Linked DNA regions of Rubrivirga marina. The protein of the gene in region 1 interacts with the protein of each later gene in a pairwise test. Links are inferred from orthologs where the notes say so. Each region holds a gene or a part of one and is shown on either strand. Other genes may lie near its edges.

Evidence for each region. Proteins that work in one complex are often made in the same cells at the same time.
Region 2: the proteins of secA (region 1) and BSZ37_RS16745 interact in binary tests that used the Escherichia coli proteins (3 or more experiments, as listed by UniProt). The link is inferred for Rubrivirga marina from one-to-one orthologs.

The regions. Positions count from the first base shown.
Region 1 is NZ_MQWD01000001.1:2,062,785-2,071,105, reverse strand. What follows is about bases 2,277-6,296. They hold secA (preprotein translocase subunit SecA), read right to left. Parts: upstream 5,903-6,296; coding sequence 2,477-5,902; downstream 2,277-2,476. Other genes in these bases: porQ (type IX secretion system protein PorQ), read left to right, coding at 6,262-6,296; BSZ37_RS08495 (T9SS type A sorting domain-containing protein), read left to right, coding at 2,277-2,378. Also shown: more of BSZ37_RS08495, read left to right, coding at 1-2,276; more of porQ, read left to right, coding at 6,297-7,242; BSZ37_RS08480 (hypothetical protein), read left to right, coding at 7,387-7,779; BSZ37_RS08475 (hypothetical protein), read left to right, coding at 7,835-8,314. UniProt on the Escherichia coli protein: Required for protein export, interacts with the SecYEG preprotein conducting channel.
Region 2 is NZ_MQWD01000001.1:3,934,680-3,939,079, forward strand. Bases 1,517-4,400 are described here. They hold BSZ37_RS16745 (alkaline phosphatase), read right to left. Parts: upstream 3,671-4,400; coding sequence 2,363-3,670; downstream 1,517-2,362. Other genes in these bases: BSZ37_RS16740 (serine/threonine-protein kinase), read left to right, coding at 1,517-2,339; mdh (malate dehydrogenase), read left to right, coding at 4,133-4,400. Outside these bases: more of BSZ37_RS16740, read left to right, coding at 1-1,516.

The DNA of each region.
Region 1 (8,321 bases):
CGTCGGAGGACGTTCAGGTGAGGAACGTCCTGGCGGGGATCACTCAGAACATCGACGCGATCGGTGGGCCCCTCGCGGCGCTCCTCCGCAACCGGGCCGGCGGGCTCCGCGTGTTCAACTCGCCGAACGTGACGGTCGGGCTGGAGGGCCTGGCGACGGTCTTCGCCAACAACGGTGGCGATGGCGGCCAGCCGCAGGCCGGCATCTTTGCGGCCGGCCCGTTCACCCAGAACTTCCGCGCGCTCGGCGTCCACCTCGGCACGACGCCGACCGGGCAGGCCGGCCTCGGCAACCTCGGCAGCGGCCTCGTCCTGGCCGACGGCGTCCGCGACGCGATCCTCGGAGGTGACTCGCCGCTCCAGCAACTCGTCTCGGGTGGCAACGGCGGATACGGATTCCTCTTCCGCGATCTCGCCGCGCCCGAGGGCCTCCGTCGCGCCGACGGGTCCGTCATCAACATCCTGTCGGGCACGCGGCTGCTGAGCGGCATCCTCGGCGGGCCGGTGGGCGGGACCGTCGGAGAAACGCTCCGTGTGCCGAACGCGCTCAGCGGGTTCTGCATGCTCCGGGTGCGAGGCGCCCTCCTCCGCGCGCTCAGCGCGGGGCCGAACGGTCGGCACGGCATCGAGATCCTCCAGTCCGAGGGCATCCAGATCCCGTCGGCCCGGATCGGGTCCCTGTTCGACAAGCTCCTCGCCTCCCCCGAGGACGTCGCGGCGCCCGAGGCCGACGGCGTCCACGTCGCCAACAGCGTCCTGATCTCGCTGGGCCAGCTTTCGGGCGGACCGCTGGGCTCGTTCCTGATCCACGGCGTCGGCGGGCGCGGGATGGCGTTCCAGGGCTCGCGTCAGATCACGGCATCCGGGGTCGGCGTCGGGAAGGCGCCGGTCGGATCATCGATGGCGGCCCAGATGCAGGCGCTCCTCGGGCCGGGGTCGGACGGCGGGTGGTTCATGGACACCGACGACGTCCGCCTCGACAGCCTGACGGTCCTCGGGGCCGGCCGACTTGACGGTGTGGGAGGCGGCCTCCTCTTCAACGGCGGGCGCTTCGCGCGGATCGCCCGGAGCCTGCTCGGCGAGCGGGGGCCGGGTGGCCTGCCGGCGCGGGCGAGCGCGGGCCCCGCCGTCCGCGTGACCGCCCTCGACAGCCTGCAGCTCCTGACGAGCCGGATCCTCGGGCACACCCAGGGGCTCGTCGCTCACCTGTCGACGGCGCTCCTCGACGGCAACACGTTCGAGGGGCAGGGCGACGGGGGCGCGGGCGACGCGGTCCAGCAGACCGGCGGGAGCGTCGAGGCCGTCCGCAACACGTTCATCGGGGCCGAGGGCGCGGCCGTCCGGATCGACGCGATCGGCGAGATGCTCCTCCGGTTCAACAACATCGCCGGGAACGTCATCGGGGTGCTCGCTGAGGGGAGCGGTGGGGGCCGCGAGGGCGGCGCACGGGTCCTCGCCCCCGACAACTGGTGGGGCGACCCGAGCGGGCCGAGCGGCGATGGGCCGGGCGCTGGCGACTCGGTCTTCGGCCCGGTCGACTACGGCGACTGGCTCACCGAGGCGGGCGGGGTCGTCGTCACGCCGTCGGCCTACGTCGTCGAGGCCGGCGACGGCGAGGATGTCGAGGTCACGCTCGCCTTCGAGAGCCCGTTCGTCGGCGACGACGTGGTGGACGTGACCGTGACCGACGAGCAGGGCTGGATCACGAGCGCGACGTCGTTCTCGATCGGTACGAGCGCGGAGCACACGCTCACGGCGACCGTCGGCGCGGCCGACGGCGACGCCGTCCGGATCCGCGCCGTCTCCCAGTCGGACCCAAGCCTCGCTGGCTCGGCGACCGTCCGCATCGTGCCGCCGGGCGGGTCGTTCCTCGTTGAGTCCGACTCGGAGCCCGGCGCCACGGAGCTCGACGCGCTCGGGGTGGGCACGATGGTCGCGGTCGGCGGGAAGATGGTCGTCAACCCCGGCGGGGCGAACGAGGAGGAGGCGACGGTGTCCGGGTTTGGGTCGGTACTCTTCGACGCGCCGCTCCGGTTCCGGCACCGCCGCGGCGAGCGGGTCGTCCCGGCGGACGCGTTCGCGGTGTCGTCCGAGCCCGACCCCGTCGAGGAGCTTCCGACGGCGCTGGCGGTCGCCGTCGCGCCGAACCCGGCCGGCTACCGCACGGTCGTCACCGTCGCGGTGCCCGGCGCCGGCCCCGTCCGCGCCGTGCTCTACGACGCGCTCGGCCGCGAGGTCGCGCGCCTCCACGACGGCCCGCTGGCGGCCGGCACGCGCGCGCTCCCCATCGACGCGTCGCGGCTCCGATCCGGCGTCTACGTCGTCCGCGTCGAGGCCGGCGGCGAGGCCGTGTCGCGCGCCCTCACCGTCGTCCGCTAGCCAGCTTCCCCCGCCTCGACGCCGAGGCGGGCGGGGACAAACGAAAGGGGACCGAGCGTCACCGCCCGGTCCCCCCGGAGTCGTCGCTGCCCGTTGCGCTAGCCGCGCCCGTGGCAGTGCTTGAACTTCTTGCCCGAGCCGCACGGGCACGGGTCGTTCCGGCCCACCGACTTGTCGACGGTCACCGGCGTCGCCTTCGCCGTCGGGTCGCGGTCGGCGGAGGACGGGGCCCCGTCGCCGCCCATCTGGGTGGCGTAGTCCGGTGTGGCCTTCTCCTGCGTCGCCGTGGCGCGGTTGGCGTCGAGGCGCGGCTTCGTGACCTGCGTCACGCGGCGGGCCGCCTGGCGCTGGCTGTCGCCCTGGACGAGCGGGCCGGCCTTGAACACGAGCCCGACGACCTCCTCGTCGACCGTCTGCACGAGCTCCTTGAAGAGGCGGAACGCCTCCATCTTGTACTCGATGAGCGGGTCCTTCTGGCCGTAGGCCCGGAGCCCGACGCCCTGCTTGACCTCGTCGAGGTCGCGGAGGTGCTCGGTCCACTTCTCGTCGATGACCGAGAGGACGGCCGCGCGCTCGAGCGCGTCGTTGATCTCCTGGCCCTTCGACTCGAGGACGGCGTCCGGGGTGACCGTCGCGCGGAGGACCTTCCGGCCATCGGTGAAGTCGACGAACAGCTTCTTGGGCCGCTTGTCCTCCTCCGCGTTCTCCATCATCTGCTTCGCCGACGTGTAGAACGGGCCGGCGAGGGCCGTCCGCTTGCGGCGGTAGTGGGCCGTAGCCTCGTCGAGGAGGTACTCCACGACGCCGTCCTCGCCGAGCGAGTGGGCCTTGGCCGGGTCCAGCTCGGGATCGAAGGCGAGGTGGCGGATCATCGACTCGCGGATCTCCTCGATGTCACCGTTGCCGAAGTGCTCGCTGACGACCCGCTCGACGAGCTCGCGGAGCATGTCGAGGATGTCGCCGCGGAGCCGGTCGCCCTCGAGGGCATGCATCCGGCGGTCGTAGATCACCTCGCGCTGGGCGTTGAGCACGTCGTCGTACTCGAGCTGGCGCTTCCGCGAGGCGAAGTGGTTCTGCTCGACCTTCGTCTGGCTCCGCTCGACGCCCTTCGTGAGCCACTTGTGGGTGAGGACCTCGTCCTCCTCCATCCCGAGGCGGTCCATGATCTTGGCCGTCCGGTCGTGGCCGAACAGCCGCATCAGGTCGTCCTCGAGGGACACGTAGAACTGGCTGAAGCCGGGGTCGCCCTGGCGGCCGGCGCGGCCGCGGAGCTGGAGGTCGATCCGGCGGCTGTCGTGGCGCTCCGTGCCCAGGATGGCGAGCCCGCCGAGTTCCTTGACGCCCTCGCCCAGCTTGATGTCCGTGCCGCGTCCGGCCATGTTCGTGGCGATGGTCACCGCGCCGACCTGGCCCGCCTCGGCGACGATCTGGGCCTCGGCCTGCGCGCGGCTCGCCTTCGCGTTGAGCACGTTGTGCGGGATCCCGGCCCGCTGGAGGAGCCGGCTCATCTGCTCCGACGTCTCGACCGAGGCGGTGCCGACCAGGATCGGCTGGCCCGTCTCGTGGATCTCCTCGATCCGGTCGAGGAGCGCCTTGTACTTGGCCCGCTTCGTCTTGTAGATGAGGTCGTCGTCGTCGTCGCGCGCGATCGGCCGGTTCGTCGGGACGACCACGACGGGGAGCGAGTAGATCTTGCCAAACTCCTCGGCCTCCGTCTCGGCCGTGCCCGTCATGCCCGCCAGCTTGGCGTACATCCGGAAGTAGTTCTGGATCGTGATCGTGGCGTAGGTCTGCGTCGCCGCCTGGACCTTCACCTTCTCCTTGGCCTCGATGGCCTGGTGGAGCCCGTCGGAGTACCGCCGGCCCGGGAGGACGCGGCCGGTGTGCTCGTCGACGATCATCACCTTGTCGTCCTGGACGATGTACTCCTTGTCCTTCTCGTAGAGCGTGTACCCGCGGAGGAGCTGGTTGACGGCGTGGATGCGCTCGCTCTTCTCGGCGTAGCTCGTGTAGAGCTCGCGCTTCGACTCCTCGGCCGCGTTGCGGAGCTCGCGGAGGTCGTTCTGGAGCTTGTTCTCGCGCTTCTCGGCGTCGAGGCTCGTGTCGGCCTGAAGCGACTCGATGAGGGCCGCCTTCTTCTCCTCGTAGGTCCGCTCGATCGTGGCGATCTCGGAGCCCACGTCGGGGATGACGAAGAACTCGGCGTCCGTCCCGGCCGAGCGCCCGATGGCCTCGCGGCCCTTGTCGGTCATCTCGATCTGGTGCTGGGCCTCGTCGAGCGCGAAGTACATCGGCTCGTCGACCTCCGGCATCCGCTTGGCGCTCTCGGCGAGGTAGACCGCCTCGACGCTCCGGATGAGCATCTCGACGCCCGTCTCGCCCTTCAGCTTGATGAGCTTCTTGTTGCGCGGGAAGCCGCGCTGGGCGCGGAGCAGCGCCAGTCCGGCCTCGTCACGGAGAGTCCGGGCGGTCTTCTTGTCGCCGGCCTCCTCGGCCGCGTCGGCCTCCTTTAGCTTCCGCTCGGCGTCGGAGACGTAGCCGGCCACGATCCGCTGCTGGTCGCGGACGAGCTTCTCGACGGCCGGGTTGAACTCCTTGAACTCGTCGATGCTCGCCTGGGGCACGGGGCCCGAGATGATCAGCGGCGTGCGCGCCTCGTCGATCAGCACCGAGTCGACCTCGTCGACGATGGCGTAGTGGTGCTTCCGCTGGACGAGCTGCTCGGCGTCGACGACGAACGAGTTGTCGCGGAGGTAGTCGAACCCGAACTCGTTGTTCGTGCCGTAGGTGATGTCGGCGCGGTAGGCCCCGCGGCGGCCCGGGCTGTGCGACGGGTGCTTGTCGATGCAGTCGACGGTGAGCCCGTGGAACTCGAAGATCGGCGCCATCCACTCCGCGTCGCGCTGGGCGAGGTACGGGTTGACGGTCACGACGTGGACGCCGCGGCCGACGAGCGCGTTGAGGTAGATCGGGGCGACGGACGTCAGCGTTTTGCCCTCGCCCGTCTTCATCTCGGCCACCTGCCCGCGGTGGAGCACGACGCCGCCGAGCAGCTGGACGTCGAACGGGACCATCTGCCACTCGACCTCGGACCCGCCGGCCTCCCAGCTTTTGCCCAGGTGCCGCCGGCACGTCTCCTTGATGACGCCGAACGCCTCGGGGAGGACGTCGTCGAGCACGTCCTCGACGGCGTCGATCCAGTCGCCCTCGAGGTCGTCGAGGCGGGCGTAGAGGTCCTGCCGCTCGCGGACCGTGAGGGTGTCTCCGGTCGTGGGGTCGGCGTCGGCGTCGTCCCCACCGGCGGCGAGGAGCCGGGCGCGGACGTCGGCCTGCTCGGCCTCGATGGGCGCGGCGGCCTCGCGGATCCTCTGGCGGAACGCCTCGGTCCGGGCCTTGAGCTCGTCGTCGGTGACGTGCTGGAGCCGCTCGGCGTGGTCGTTGATCTCGTCGACGAGGGGCCAGAGCTTCTTGAGTTCGCGCTCGTTCGAGTCGCCGCCGAAGATCTTCTGGAGAGCCTTGAGCATAGGGGGAGGTATCGAGCAAAAAGGGGCGCAGGGCCTCGGGCAAGGTACGTGCCGGCCCTGGCCGAACCCGTGAGAGACGGGCCGCACGGCGGCCCCGTTTCGCCCCGAACGCCGTATCCGCGCGTTCTTGGCCAGGTCGACCTCGAGCCCCACCGACGCCGGCCGGGTCACGGGTGAAGAAACGCCCGAGGCGGGCGCCCTCGTCCCCCTTCGCCCGCGATTCGCACGGGAGGGCGGTGCGGCGTGACCTACGGTCGGCCCGGGGCCGGCGTACCTTCGGGCCGCACCCCCGAGACGCCGAGCGCCCCTTCGAGACGGTCCAGATTCGCCCGCACGACGCCCCCCGGGCTCTCCCCGCCATGCGCGCCCCCCGTCTCCTCGCCGCCGGCCTCGTGGCCGGCCTCCTCGCTGCCGTGCCCGCCCTCGGGCAGGCCCGCACCCAGACGGCGTACGACCTCGTCCGCCTCGACGTGTCCGCGCGGCAGGCCGCGCTGGCAGGCCCCGCGGCCCGGCTCGACGCCGACCCGACCGTGGCCTTCGCCAACCCGGCCTTCCTCTCGTCCGAGGCCGACGGGACCGTGGCCCTCGGGTACACGAACCTCCTCGCCGACATCAACGCGGGGACGGCCGTCTATGCCCGCGACATGCCGTGGTTCGGCGGGTTCAGCCTCGCCGGCGGCGTCCGCTACCTCTCGTACGGCGAGTTCGAGCGGCGGACGAGCGCCGAGGGCGAACCCACCGGCACGTTCGGGGCGGGCGAGGCAGCCGTGACGCTGGCGACCTCCCGGGAGGTGCTGCCGCAGTTCCGCGTCGGACTGGCCGCCCATGGCCTCGTCGCCTCGATCGACGACGACCAGTCGGCCGCCCTCGTGGCCGACCTCGGGGTGAGCTACCACGTGCCGGAGGAGGGCTGGGTGCTCGGCGCGAGCGTCCACCACGTCGGCGCGCGGATCGCCGACCTCGGCACCGACCGCGACCGGCTGCCGCTCGACGTCCGGATCACGGCCTCGAAGCGGCTCCGCTACGTCCCGCTCACGCTGTCGGTCGCCGGCATGGACCTCCAGCGCTTCGAAGGACAGTCGGCCGACTCGTCGCTGGCGGTCCGGACGCTCGACCACCTCGCCCTCGGCGGCGAGCTCCAACTCGGGTCGTCGTTCGCGGTCCGCGCCGGGTACAACGGGCGGCGCGGGGCCGACCTCCGCTCGGGCGGGCGGCTCGACCTCGCAGGCGTGAGCGTCGGCGCCGGCATCGAGCTCCGGCGCGTCTCCGTCGACTACGCCTTCTCCAACTGGGGAGACTTCGGCGGGCTCCACCAGTTCGGCGTCCGGACTCGGCTCTAACCTCTGCGCGGTGCCGGCCGTCCCGCTCGGGGGATCCGTCGGGTCGGTCGAAGGTGAAAACAAACCACCTATGCGTAAACGGGCGGTACATCCCCGGTTTTTCCGATCTTACCCTCCCGTCATTCCCGCGTCCCTGAACCCACCATGTCGACCTCGCGGATCTTCTCGCTTCCCGCCCTCCTCCTCGTCGCAGCCCTCGGCCTCGCCGCCTGCGATTCCGCCGACTCGGCCCTCTACCCGGCCGACGCCCAGTCGGGCGAGGTCGCCCTCGCGCTCGGCGCCTCGGGCTCGCTCGACGGCCTCGCGCTCTCCTTCGACGAGGTCGTCGAAGACAGCCGCTGCCCCAGTGACGTCGACTGCGTCTGGGAGGGGCGCGCCCTCGTCGGGCTGACGATCGCCGGCGAGCCCGTCGAGCTCGCCGTCGTCGACCCCGAGCGGGTCCCCGAGGCCGGGGTCCGAGCGGGCGACTCCATCGTCTTCGCCACGCGGCTGACGGCCGGGCCGGTCGTCACGGTCGTCTCGTTCCCGGTGGGCTGACCGGGCACGTTCGGGAGGAGTGGGGCGTTCTCTGCGCCCCCTCTCCCCCGTCCCGATGCCCCTCCCGTCGCGCGCTCGTCTCCGCGCTGCCCTTCTCGCCGTCGCCGTCCTGCCCCTGACTGCCGCCGGCTGCGCGACGGCACAGGCGCCCTCCGACGACGCGCCCTCCGAGCCCCCCCAGGGCGGTCGTGTGGCTTCGATCGACGCGGGCGAGCCGTTCCGGCTCGAGCTCGGCGCGACGCATCGCGAGGACGACCACACGGTGACGTTCGTGGAGGTCGTGGAGGACAGCCGGTGCCCAGAGGGCGTGGAGTGCGTCTGGGCGGGCCGGGCGCAGATCCGCGTCGAGGTCGACGGCGAGCCGTTCGTGCTCACGGTCCCCCACGGCCCGATGCGCGACGACGAGTCGCAGATGATCGAGTGGGGCAAGATCCAGGTCGTCGTGACCGGTCTCGAGCCGTACCCCGGCAGCGAGAGCGCCGAGGCGGGCGCCCCCGTCGAGGCCGTGCTGATCACGCGGCCGTCCAATGTCTAGCCGGCGC
Region 2 (4,400 bases), 1.9 Mb from region 1 along the record:
AAACGGCGGCCGTGAAGCTCGTCCGCGTCGGGCTGGCGCCGCGGCTCGAGGCCCGGTTCCTGGCCGAGCGCCAGATCCTGGCCCGGCTCGACCACCCGGCGATCGGGCGGCTCCTCGACGGCGGCGTGGCCGAGGACGGACGGCCGTGGCTGGCGATGGAGTTCGTCGAGGGCGAACCGATCACGGCCTACTGCGACCACCACACGCTGAGCGTCGACGCCCGGCTTGAGCTGTTCCGCTCGGTCTGCGACGCGGTCCAGTCGGCCCACCGGAAGCTCGTGGTCCACCGCGACCTCAAGCCGTCGAACGTCCTCGTGACGGAGTCGCCGGAGGGGCCGCGCGTCAAGCTCCTCGACTTCGGCATCGCCAAGCTCCTCGCCGAGGACGACACCGCGGCCGTCGAGACGGTGGCCGACCTCCGCATGATGACGCCGGAGTACGCCGCCCCCGAACAGGTGGCCGAGGGCGACATCACGACGGCGACTGACGTCTACGCCCTCGGCGTCCTGCTCTACGAGCTCCTCACCGGGCGCCGGCCGCACGCCGAGGCCGGCGGGCGCCACGCCATCGAGCAGGCGATCCTCGAGACCGAGCCGCTCCGCCCGTCCGACGCCGTCACGCACGCGACGACGGGCGAGGCGGCCCGTCCCACGAGCGAGCAGACCGGGTCGGGCGGGCTCCGGGCGACGTCGCCCGAGCGGCTCCGGCGCCGCCTCCGCGGCGACCTCGACCGGATCGTGATGAAGGCGCTCCGGAAGGAGCCCGAGCGGCGCTACGACTCGGCCGCCGCGCTCGGCGCCGACGTCCGGCGACACCTCCAGGGGCTCCCGGTCGAGGCACGGCCCCAGACGGTCGGGTACCGCGCCTCCCGGTTCGTCCGGCGCCACCGGACCGGCGTGGCCGTGTCGATCCTGTCGCTCGCGGTCGTCCTCGGCGCCGCCGGCGTGGCCCTCCACGAGGCCGACCGCGCGAGCGAGGAGCGCGACCGGGCCGTCCGCGCGACGACGCTCCTGACGGACCTCCTCGGGGACGTCGACCCGGACGAGACGGGCGGCCGGCAGGTCGCGGCCGTCGACCTTCTCGACCGGACGTCGGCCCGTCTCCGGTCCGGCCTCCGCGACGACCCGTGGACGCGGGCCTCAGTCGAGGCCGCCCTCGGGAAGGTCTACGGCAACCTCGGCCTGTTCGACCGCGCCGAGGCGCTCCAGCGCGACGCCCTCCGGGTCCGCGAGGAGCTCGGCGGCCCGGGCCACCCCGAGGCCCTCGAGAGCGCGGCCGACCTCGCGACGCTCCTCACGCAGAGCTCGCGGTATGCCGAGGGCGAGGAGATCCTCGAGCGCGCGCTCGCGAGCGGCATCGACGCGCTCGGGCCGACGGCGCCGGCCGTCGCGACGGTCCGCCGGGCCATGGGCCTCAACCTCGTGAGCCAGGGCCGGTTCGCCGAGGCCGAGCCGTACCTCCGCCGGGCCATGGCCGATGTCGAGCGCGAGCTCGGGCCGGACCACGTCGAGACGGCCCACGCGCACGCCGCGATGGGCGCGCTCCTCCGCCGCCAGGGCCGCCTCATCGACGCGGAGGTGGCCTACCAGCGCGCGGCCGAGCTCTACCGGACCCACTACGGGCCGGAGAGCGCCCGCCTCGGGAGCGTGCTCAACGAGCTCGGCGTCGTCGTCAAGAACCAGGGCGACTACCTCCGGGGCCAGACCTACTACCGACAGGCCCTCGGCATCTTCGAGGAGACCTACGGGGAGAACCACCCCGAGACGGCGCTCGCCCTCAGCAACCTCGCCCTCGTCTACAAGGACCGCGCGCTGATGACCGGCGACGAGGCGCTCCTCCAGCGGGCCGCACCGCTCCTCGACCGGTCGCTCACCACGTTCCGCCGGCTCCACGGCGACGACCACCTCCGCGTGGCCCACACGGAGGCCCACCTCGGCATGCTCGCGCTCGCCGAGGGCGACGCGGTCGCGGCCGAGGGCTGGTTCCGCCGCTCGCTCGCCACGCACGACCTCGCGCGCACGCCGGCCCTGCACTCGGCCCGGCCGTACCCCATGACAGGGCTGGGCACGGCGCTCGTCCACACCGGCCGCGCCGCGGAGGCCGTCCCGCTCCTCCGCGAGGCGCTCCGGGTCCGCGAGGTCTCGACGCCCGGCCACTGGCGGATCGCGGAGGCCCAGAGCGCGCTCGCGGAGGCCTACGTCGACCTCGGCCGGACGCTCTCGGCCGACTCCCTCCTCTCGCTCGCCGAGGCGCGCATGGTGCGCGGCGACGGCGAGTTCGGCCCGCTCCGGATCCTGACGCGACAGCGACGGGCCGCCCTCGCCGCCCGCGGCGGCTGACCGCCCCGCCGGGGCCGGCCGGGCTAGCGGTCGAGGCCGAGCGCCTCGAACAGCATCCGCCCGACGGCGTCGTTCGCGTGCCGACCGGCAAACTGCGAGGCGCCGGGCCCGAAGGCGTAGAGCCCGACGTCGACGGCCGTGTGGCCGCTCGTGGTCCAGCCGATCCCAGCCGGCTCGCTGATGAGGTCACGGACGACCGGGCCCAGTGCGTACGGGTCGCCGGTCGCGAGGGCGCCGCGAATCGCCTCCTCGGCGCCCTCGGGCAGGTCGTCGAGCGCGAGCCCCTCGCGGACGACGGCGACGGGGTCGCCGCCGGCTTGGAGCGCGGCGGTCATGGCCTCAAACGAGGCCGTCGCCGCCAGGAGTGGCGCGGGGTCCCAGGCGTAGATGCCATCCCGGCCGAGCGCCATTCCTCCCGTCTCGTGGTCGGCCGTCGAGACGACGAGCGTGGTGCCGTCGCGAGCGGCCCAGTCGAGGACGGCGGCCACGGCCTCGTCGTAGGCCAGGATGTCGCCGAGGTGCGCCGCCGGGTCGTTGGCGTGGCCGGCGTGGTCGATCCGCGAGCCCTCGATCATGAGGAAGAACCCGTTCTCGCGGCCGTCCGGCGAGCTCGCCAGCAGGTCGAGCGCCGTCGTCGTCATCTCGGCCAGCGACGGCTGGTCGGTCTCGTCGCGGTCGATCTCGTAGGCGAGGTGGCCGTCGGCGAGGAGCGCGGCGGCGGGCGTGGCGTCGAGCGCGTCGTACCCGTCCCGGTCGGTGGCGACGGCCCACCCGTCGGCGGCCATCGGGCCGGTGAGGTCGGTGAAGTAGGACCGGCCGCCGCCGAAGAGCACCTCGACGCCGGAGGCCGCGAGCTGGCGCGCGACCTCGGCCTCCTCGGCGCGGCTCTCGACGTGGGCGGCGAACGAGGCCGGCGTGGCGTGCGTGATCCGGCTCGTGGCGACGAGCCCCGTCGCGAGCCCGGCCGCCTCGGCCGCCTCGAGGACCGTCCGGCACGGCCGCCCGTCCGCGTCGACGGCGATGGCACCATTGTACGTCTTGAGGCCGCAGGCGTAGGCCGTCGCCCCGGCCGCCGAGTCCGTCACCCGGCTGTCGGACGACGACGTCTCGACGGAGCCGACGAGGACGCCATCGAGCGCGAGCGGGGCGCCCTTCGCCGCGGCCCCGAGCGTGGCCGAGGCCGGCCCGAACCCGTCGGCGATCATCAGGACGACGTTGCGAGGGGTCGCGTCGCCTGAGGCGGCGCGGGGGCGCTCGGGCGCGTCGGTGGCCGGCTGGGCGGTCGCGCACGCGCTGAGGGCGAGCGCCAGGAGGATCAGGAGGCGGTTCATGAGGGCGTCGGGGAAAGCCGTCGGTGTGGTGGGAGCCTCCGCCTCGACGCCGAGGCGGGGCGGGTGAGCGGCCCAGCGGTCGTCGCCGGGCCTTCCCTCCCTATCATCCTGAGCGGAGCCGCGCAGGGAAGGATCTCGTCGGACTCGCGCGCTCCGCTCATCGGGCCCATGAAGCCGACCGACACAAGATCCTTCGCTCCGCTCGGGATGACCGAAGAGGGAGCGCTTGGCCTGGGCGGGGGCACGTGGTCGAGAGCAGGAGCGCGACGGGTCGTGAGTCGTGAGAGCCTACGGACGGCGAACGCGCGGCGGTGAACCACCGTGTTGCCCCATCGGTCTTCGCCTGGAATCCGAGGCCGGCCGCCGGACGCGGGCGGGGCCGCCGTCTATTCTCCGGGAAGACCGAACGGCGGGCGCCGCGCCCGCGTCATCTCCGTCCTTCTCCCCTCCCCCTCCCAAGACATGAAGCTCACCGTGGTAGGCGCGGGCAACGTCGGCGCGACCGTCGCCGAGTGCGTCGCGCGCATGGACATCGTCCAGAACATCGCCCTCATCGACATCAACGAAGGCGTGGCCCAGGGCAAGGCCCTCGACCTCATGGAGGCCGCCCCGATCCACGGGTTCGACACCGTCATCGAGGGCGGGGCCGACTACGGGATCACCGAGGGCTCCGACGTCACCGTCATCACGGCCGGCCTCCCGCGCAAGCCCGGGATGAGCCGCGACGACC